3 regions of the uncultured Friedmanniella sp. genome follow, and region 1 is predicted to be linked to each of the others. Evidence: riboswitches for the same ligand, from Rfam matches in the RefSeq annotation. Region 1 holds a riboswitch; each other region holds the start of a gene.
What was found. Region 1 has a riboswitch for S-adenosylmethionine ahead of ACFE7W_RS07375 (aminotransferase class V-fold PLP-dependent enzyme). Riboswitches for the same ligand answer to the same signal wherever they lie in the genome.
Positions count from the first base shown of each region.

Region 2: linked by a shared signal. The riboswitch ahead of thrC (threonine synthase) and the one ahead of ACFE7W_RS07375 (aminotransferase class V-fold PLP-dependent enzyme) in region 1 are both predicted to bind S-adenosylmethionine.
Region 3: linked by a shared signal. The riboswitch ahead of ACFE7W_RS16435 (putative leader peptide) and the one ahead of ACFE7W_RS07375 (aminotransferase class V-fold PLP-dependent enzyme) in region 1 are both predicted to bind S-adenosylmethionine.

Region 1 covers NZ_CAXTHT010000002.1:645,729-647,980, reverse strand. Annotated here, with positions in the region: gene ACFE7W_RS07375 (aminotransferase class V-fold PLP-dependent enzyme) at 1-1,155, opposite strand, end outside; SAM riboswitch class IV at 1,187-1,300, opposite strand; gene ACFE7W_RS07370 (hypothetical protein) at 1,367-1,504, opposite strand; gene ACFE7W_RS07365 (FAD/NAD(P)-binding protein) at 1,608-2,252, opposite strand, start outside.
Region 2 covers NZ_CAXTHT010000020.1:20,311-22,562, reverse strand. Annotated here, with positions in the region: gene ACFE7W_RS20480 (DUF3263 domain-containing protein) at 78-386, shown strand; gene ACFE7W_RS20475 (hypothetical protein) at 370-843, opposite strand; SAM riboswitch class I at 947-1,060, shown strand; gene thrC (threonine synthase) at 1,071-2,252, shown strand, end outside.
Region 3 covers NZ_CAXTHT010000007.1:123,522-125,773, forward strand. Annotated here, with positions in the region: gene ACFE7W_RS16430 (MFS transporter) at 1-1,164, shown strand, start outside; SAM riboswitch class IV at 1,243-1,358, shown strand; gene ACFE7W_RS16435 (putative leader peptide) at 1,380-1,466, shown strand; gene ACFE7W_RS16440 (cysteine dioxygenase family protein) at 1,539-2,012, shown strand; gene ACFE7W_RS16445 (rhodanese-like domain-containing protein) at 2,009-2,252, shown strand, end outside.

The sequences.
Region 1 (2,252 bases):
GCAGAACCGGCCGTCCCGGACGCCGATGCCGTGCTCGGCGGAGAGGTAGGAGGCAACCAGCGCCGAGCGGAAGCCGGGCACGGTGAAGCTGACGACGCCGACCACGTCGGCAGCGTCGGGCCAGATCCGGAGCGGCTCGATCCCCCGCAGCCGTAGCCCGTCGACGAGGCGTCGGTGCAGGCTGGCCTCGTGGGCGCGGATCCGGCCCGGGCCGGTCGCCTCGAGGGTGCGCAGCGCCTCGGCGAGCGCGAGGGCGCCGAGCACGGCCGGGGTGCCGCCCTCGTGCCGCTCCGGGCTGCTCGCCCACTCCGTGCCGGTCGTCGTGACCTGACGCACGGCACCGCCGCCGGCCAGGTGCGGCTCGGCCTCGTCCAGCCAGTCGCGGCGCCCGACGAGCGCGCCGGCGCCGAACGGGGCGTACAGCTTGTGACCGGAGAAGGCCACGTAGTCCGCGCCCAGCCCGGCGAGGTCGAAGCCCCGGTGCGGGAGGAGCTGGGCTGCGTCCACGGCGATCCGGGCGCCGTGGGCGTGAGCCAGACGGACCAGGCGAGGCAGGTCGGGAACCTCCCCGGTGACGTTCGACGCGCCGGTGACCGCGAGCAGCGCCGCCGGGCGGCGCGCCAGCTCGGCCGCCAGCGCCGCCTCCGTCTCCCCCAGGGTCGAGCCGCTGGGCACGACCCGGACGCCGTGCCCAGGAGACGGCGAGCGCCAGGGCAGCAGGTTCGCGTGGTGCTCCACGTCGAGGACGACCACCTCGCCCGGGACCGCGGCGCTGAGGAGGTTGAGGGCGTCGGTCGTGTTGCGGGTGAACACGACGACATCGTCGGCGCGGGCCCCGACCGCGCGGCCGACGGTCACGCGGGCCTGCTCGTAGAGTCCGGTGCACAGCTGCGAGAGGTACCCGGCGCCGCGGTGGACGCTGGCGTAGAACGGCAGCACGTCGCTCACGTGGTTCGCGACCCGGGTCAGGGCGGGGGCGCTGGCGGCGGTGTCCAGGTGGACGAAACGCGCACGCCGGCCCCCGACCAGCGGCACGGACTCCGAGGCGCCGACGGTCGGCAGCAAGGCGGGCACCTCGGCGGCGACCGCAGGCCCGGTCGGGGTCGGGCTCGCGACGCTGGGGGTCGGGGTGGACGGGGGGGCGAGAACGGTCACGGATGACCTTCCGGATCAGGACCCCAGGACGGGGCCGCGCTTGCCGCTGCCCGGTCGGCAGCGGCCATGTCGTCACCCGGGGCACCCCACCGCGGAGGAGGGTTGCCGGTCAGCAAGCCGGGGCTTGACGCTGACGCTCGTGACAGGGACACGATAACTCGATATTTCCTAGCAACAAGCATTGGTACAGGGTGTGGACGGGAGCCGGCGGCTACTTGAGCAGCACGGACAGCAGGGCGGCGAGCTCGGTCAGGGAGGGCCCGCTGTCGTCTGTGACCCTCGCCAGGTCGTCCTCACCCGTCACGTCGCTGACCGAGCCCCGCCCGTCGGAACACGGGAGACCCGCCATCGCCGAGAGGTCGACGAGCGGTGCCAGGCCACGAGCCGGGCGCCCCCCGGCCGTTGTCCGCGCCACGGGTGCCGCCGGGCGTCCTGGCGACCGCGGGCTCACGTCAGCCCCTCGTTCCCGCGCCGACCGGCTCATCGTCGGCGGGTACGCCAACGGCCTCCTCGGCCGGGTGGTGTCGCAGCGCGAGCAGGGCACGGGCGACTTGGTCGTTGAGCCGGTGCACCGGCGCGTTCGTGCACGGACGCGCGAACGCCGCCGCCTTCACCGCGGTGTGCATGCCCAGGGCCAGCCGCCGCGGCGCGACCGACCCGTCGGCGCGGACCAGGTGATGAGTGGCGTCGGTCCGCAGCTGGCCGGTGTCGAGCGGCCGTCCAGCCGGGTCCCGCAGCACGTGGGAGGACACCTCGCCGCGCGCGAGCAGCGCGGCCAGCAGTGGGTCCTCGGCGCGGCCCAGGTCGAACGCCGGCAACGTGGCGTCCACGAGTGCGTGCGCCTCGACCTCGTAGGCCACGGCGGAGGACCGGGCGACGAAGACTCCGCGCTCGACGTCGGCCGCCACCTCCAGACCCGGGCCGAGGAAGGAGACGACTCCGGCCTCCTCGAGCGCGAGGAGCTGCTCCAGTCGGTCGGGCGGCGGCCCGCTGGCCCAGAAGCTGAAGAAGCCCAGGAACCAGCCGTAGAAGTCCGCCACCAGCGAGCGCGGGTCCAGCTGCGGGGAGCCGAGCACCGGCCCGAGGACCGGCAGCAC
Region 2 (2,252 bases), on a different contig from region 1:
ATCGCCGCCCGGTCTGTGCAGGGAGGTTCGGTGGTGCCTTGAATGACACTGGTGTGATTTGCCCTTACGATGACGCCATGGTCAGTGTCTCGAACAGCCACCTCGAGAGCCCTCAGCCCGACGGCGAGCTGAGCGTCCGGGACGCGGAGATCCTCGCCTTCGAGCGTCAGTGGTGGAAGTTCGCCGGCGCCAAGGAGCAGGCGATCCGGGACCAGTTCCAGATGTCGGCCACCCGCTACTACCAGGTGCTGAACGCGCTGATCGACAGTCAGGCCGCCCTCGCCCAGGATCCGCTGCTGGTCAAGCGCCTCCGCCGGCTGCGCGCCACCCGGCAGCGCAACCGCTCGGCCAAGCGGCTGGGCATCGATCTCACGATCGACTCCTGAGCCGGCCGAGCCCGGCCCTCAGCGCTGGTCCGATCGGCCTGACCGGAGCCTCCTCGTAGCCGCCCAGGGCTAGCCCGGCCCGCCGCTCGAAGACATTGGCGGCGGCACGGTCGCCCGTCTGCAGCATCGACCAGCCCATGGCGACCGCGTAGGCGGGCAGGAAGGGCAGTCCGAGCAGGGAGAACCACTGCCAGCTGTGCCGCTCTTCATGCTCGAGCAGGCTGGGCCGCTCGACCCGCCAGTCCGACCACCGGCCGGCAGTGACGAGGACGTTGCCCACCGTGAAGGCGCTGGCCACCGGGAGACCGAGACGGTAGCCGTCCGCCAGCAAGAGCCCGCGGGGTCCGGGACGCACGCGAGCGCCGCCCGCCCGGGCCACGGCCAAGCCGAGCGGCGTGCTCAGGTTGACCCAGTTGCCGAGCCGACGGATCTGGTACCGACGGAGGTCGCGAGGCATGATCTGGTCACCGTAGCGCGCTCAGCGTCTCGCTGAGCGGACGAGATTCCCAGCATCCGGTACGCCGATGCGCCTCCGCGGGCGGGCCGACGCTACGCTAACTATGTCATCCAGAGGGGATGAGGGAACGGCCCTTTGACTCCCCGGCAACCGCCTGCAAGAGGCAGGAACGGTGCCAACTCCGCCTTGGTCGAACGCCGGCCAGGACAGATGAAGAAAGCCAGGCTATGACTGCGCTCGCCACCCCTGCCGCCACCTCGTTCGAGGCGCCCGTCGGCGTCCGGCCCGGTGCCTTCGGCAACGCCACCCACCTCGTCTGCCGCGCTTGCGGCGAGAAGTCCCCCCTGGGTCCGTTCTACGCGTGTCTGGAGTGTTTCGGCCCGCTCGAGGTGGGCTACGACTTCCCGGCCATCACCCGCGCGCAGATCGAGGCCGGGCCCAAGAGCATCTGGCGCTACGCCCCGCTGCTGCCGGTCCCCACCGACATCGCGAGCTTCCGCTCCACCGACCCCGGCTACACCCGGCTGCTGGACGCCGGCAACCTCGCCGCCGACCTCGGCCTGCGACAGCTGTGGGTGAAGGACGACTCGGGCAACCCGACCCACTCGTTCAAGGACCGCGTCGTCGCCGTCGCTCTCTCGGCCGCCCGCGAGCTCGGTCTGCAGGTGCTGGCCTGCCCGTCCACGGGCAACCTGGCCAACGCCGTCGCCGCTGCCGCCGCCCGGGCCGGCATCCGCTCGGTCGTGTTCGTGCCGGAGAACCTCGAGCAGCAGAAGATCATCGCCTCAGCGGTCTACGACACCACGCTCGTGGCCGTCCAGGGCACCTACGACGACGTGAACAAGCTGGCCAGCGAGATCGCCGCGGAGGAGGAGGGCTGGGCGTTCGTCAACGTGAACGTCCGCCCCTACTACTCCGAGGGCTCGAAGACGCTGGCCTTCGAGATCGCCGAGCAGCTCGGCTGGCGGCTGCCCGACCAGGTCGTGATCCCGGTCGCCTCCGGCTCCCAGCTGACCAAGATCGACAAGGGCTTCACCGAGTTGATCAAGCTCGGACTCGTGGCGGACAAGCCGTACAAGATCTTCGGGGCCCAGGCCACCGGCTGCTCGCCGATCGCCCAGGCGTACCGGAATGATCTTGACTTCGTCCCGCCTGTGAAGCCGGACACCATCGCCAAGTCGCTGGCCATCGGCAACCCGGCCGACGGCCCGTACGTGCTCGACGTGGTGCGCCGCACCGGCGGCCTGATCGCCGACGTCGACGACGACACCGTGGTCCGCAACATCCAGCGACTGGCCCGCACCGAGGGTGTCTTCGGGGAGACCGCGGGCGGGGTGACCCTGGGCGTGACCGAGAAGTTGATCATCGACGGTCATCTCGACCCCAGTGCCGAGACGGTGATCATCAAC
Region 3 (2,252 bases), on a different contig from region 1:
ACCTTCCTGTTCGCCGTCGCGGGTGGGGCGGCGGTCGGGAACCTCTACTGGTCGCAGCCGCTGCTGGACACGATCGCCACGGACCTGCACGCCTCCACCGCCGCAGCCGGCTGGCTGGTCACCGCCACCCAGCTCGGCTACGCGGCGGGGATCCTGCTGGTGGTGCCGCTCGGCGACGTCACGAACCGGCGTCGGCTGCTGCTGGTGATGATGCTGTGCGCCGTGGCCGCCCTCCTCCTCTGCGCACTGGCTCCGACGATGGGCCTGCTGCTGGCGGCGATCACCCTGCTCGGCCTGACCACCGTCGGCGGGCAGATCCTGACCCCGCTCGCCGGGGACCTCGCCGACGACGGTTCCCGCGGGCAGGTGGTGGGGACGGTGGCCTCCGGCATCCTCACCGGGATCCTCGTCTCGCGGACCCTCAGCGGCCTGGTGGCCGAGGTCGCCGGCTGGCGGGCCATCTACGTGCTCGCGGCCGTCGTCGACGTCGTCCTGGCCGCGCTGCTCTACCGGGCCGTCCCCCCGCTCTCGCCCAAGACCAAGCTGGCCTACCCGAGGCTGATCGCCTCCGTGGGTGCGGTGGTGGTGCGCGAACGCACGGTGCGGTGGACGCTGGTCCTCGCCGGCATCTCCTTCGGGGTGTTCACCATGTTCTGGACCTCGCTGACCTTCCTGCTCAGCGGGCCGCCGTTCTCCTACCCCGTCTCCGTGATCGGTCTCTTCGGGCTGGTCGGCCTGGCCGGGGCCATCGCCGCCCAGCGCGCCGGTCGGCTGCACGACCGCGGCTGGTCCCTCCCAGCCACCGGCATCGGCTGGGCGCTGGCCCTGCTCGCGTTCCTGCTCGCTCTGGTGGGCGGCCGCTCGGTGGTGCTGATCGTGCTGGCCATCCTGGTGCTGGACGTCGCCATCCAGGGGGTCAACATCCTCAACCAGACGCGAATCTTCGCCGTCTCGGCCGAGGCGCGGAGCAGGCTCAACACGGCCTTCGTGACCAACAACTTCATCGGTGGCGCCGTCGGCTCCGCGGCCGCCACCGTGCTGTGGTCCGTCGGTGGCTGGACGGCCGTCACCACAGCCGGCGCCGGCCTCAGCGTCGTGGCCCTGGTGGTCTGGGCGATCGCCCGTCGCGGCCCCTTGCGGACCGAGCCCGTCGCCCGCTCGTGAGCACGACGAGATTGCCTGCATTTCCTATCGTGAGACAGGGGTTTGCCTGCCCGGGTCGGCTCGGTTACGGTCAGGCCAGGTCATGAGTGCCAGCACGTAGCCCCGGCTCGCTGGCCAGCAACCCTCCGCGACGGTTGGGGTGCTCCGGGTGAAGACCAGGCCCGCGTCCTCCCGGACGCCGGCAAACCTGTCGTCCGACTTCCGAGGGAACCCTGGTGACCCTTCACCTGCACGGCCGCATCCACGTCGACCTGCAACGCACCGCGAGTGCGGGCTGTCGACGCATGCCGACCTCCGCCTGAGCTCTGCTCCCCTTCCTTCCCACCCTCGCCGGCTCGCCACTCGATGGCGGCGCCGCACCCCAGGAGTCCCGCATGCCTTCGTCCACGTCCCCACTCGGCCAGATCGCCCAGCGGCTCGCCGCCCGTACCGACCTCTGGCAACCCCTCGTCCGCTATGACGCCCAGAACCGCTTCTACACCCGGCTCGCGGCGGAACCCGACTACGAGGCGTGGCTGTTGACCTGGCTGCCCGGCCAGGGCACCCTCTGGCACGACCACGGCGGCAGCGCCGGGGCCTTCGCCACCGTCCAGGGCACGCTCACCGAGCGCCACGCCGTTCCCGTGGGCGACGGCACCGCCCGGATCGCCGCCGGAGAGCGTCGGCTGAGCGACGCGGCGGTCCGCCCGTTCGGCCGCCAGCACATCCACCAGGTCGTCAACGCTGAGCTTTTACCAGCCGTCAGCGTGCATGTCTACGCCCCGTCACTGAGCGAGATGAACGAGTACGAAGCCCACGGGTCGCTGCTATCGTTGACTCGATCACAACTGGCCGGGGTGAATTGGTGAGCATCCTCGTCCCGCCAGCCACCACGACCCGCACCGGTCGCAAGACCATCCACGAAGTGCTGGAATCGGCCCGGGGGCGCCTCCAAAGGCTCACCCCAGCACAGGCCCGGATTCTCTGGGGCACCGGTGCGGTCGTGGTGGACATCCGTCCCGCGGCTCAGCGCGACGTCGAAGGTGATCTTCCCGGCGCCCTGCTGATCGAGCGCAACGTGCTCGAGTGGCGCTTCGACCCCGCCAGCG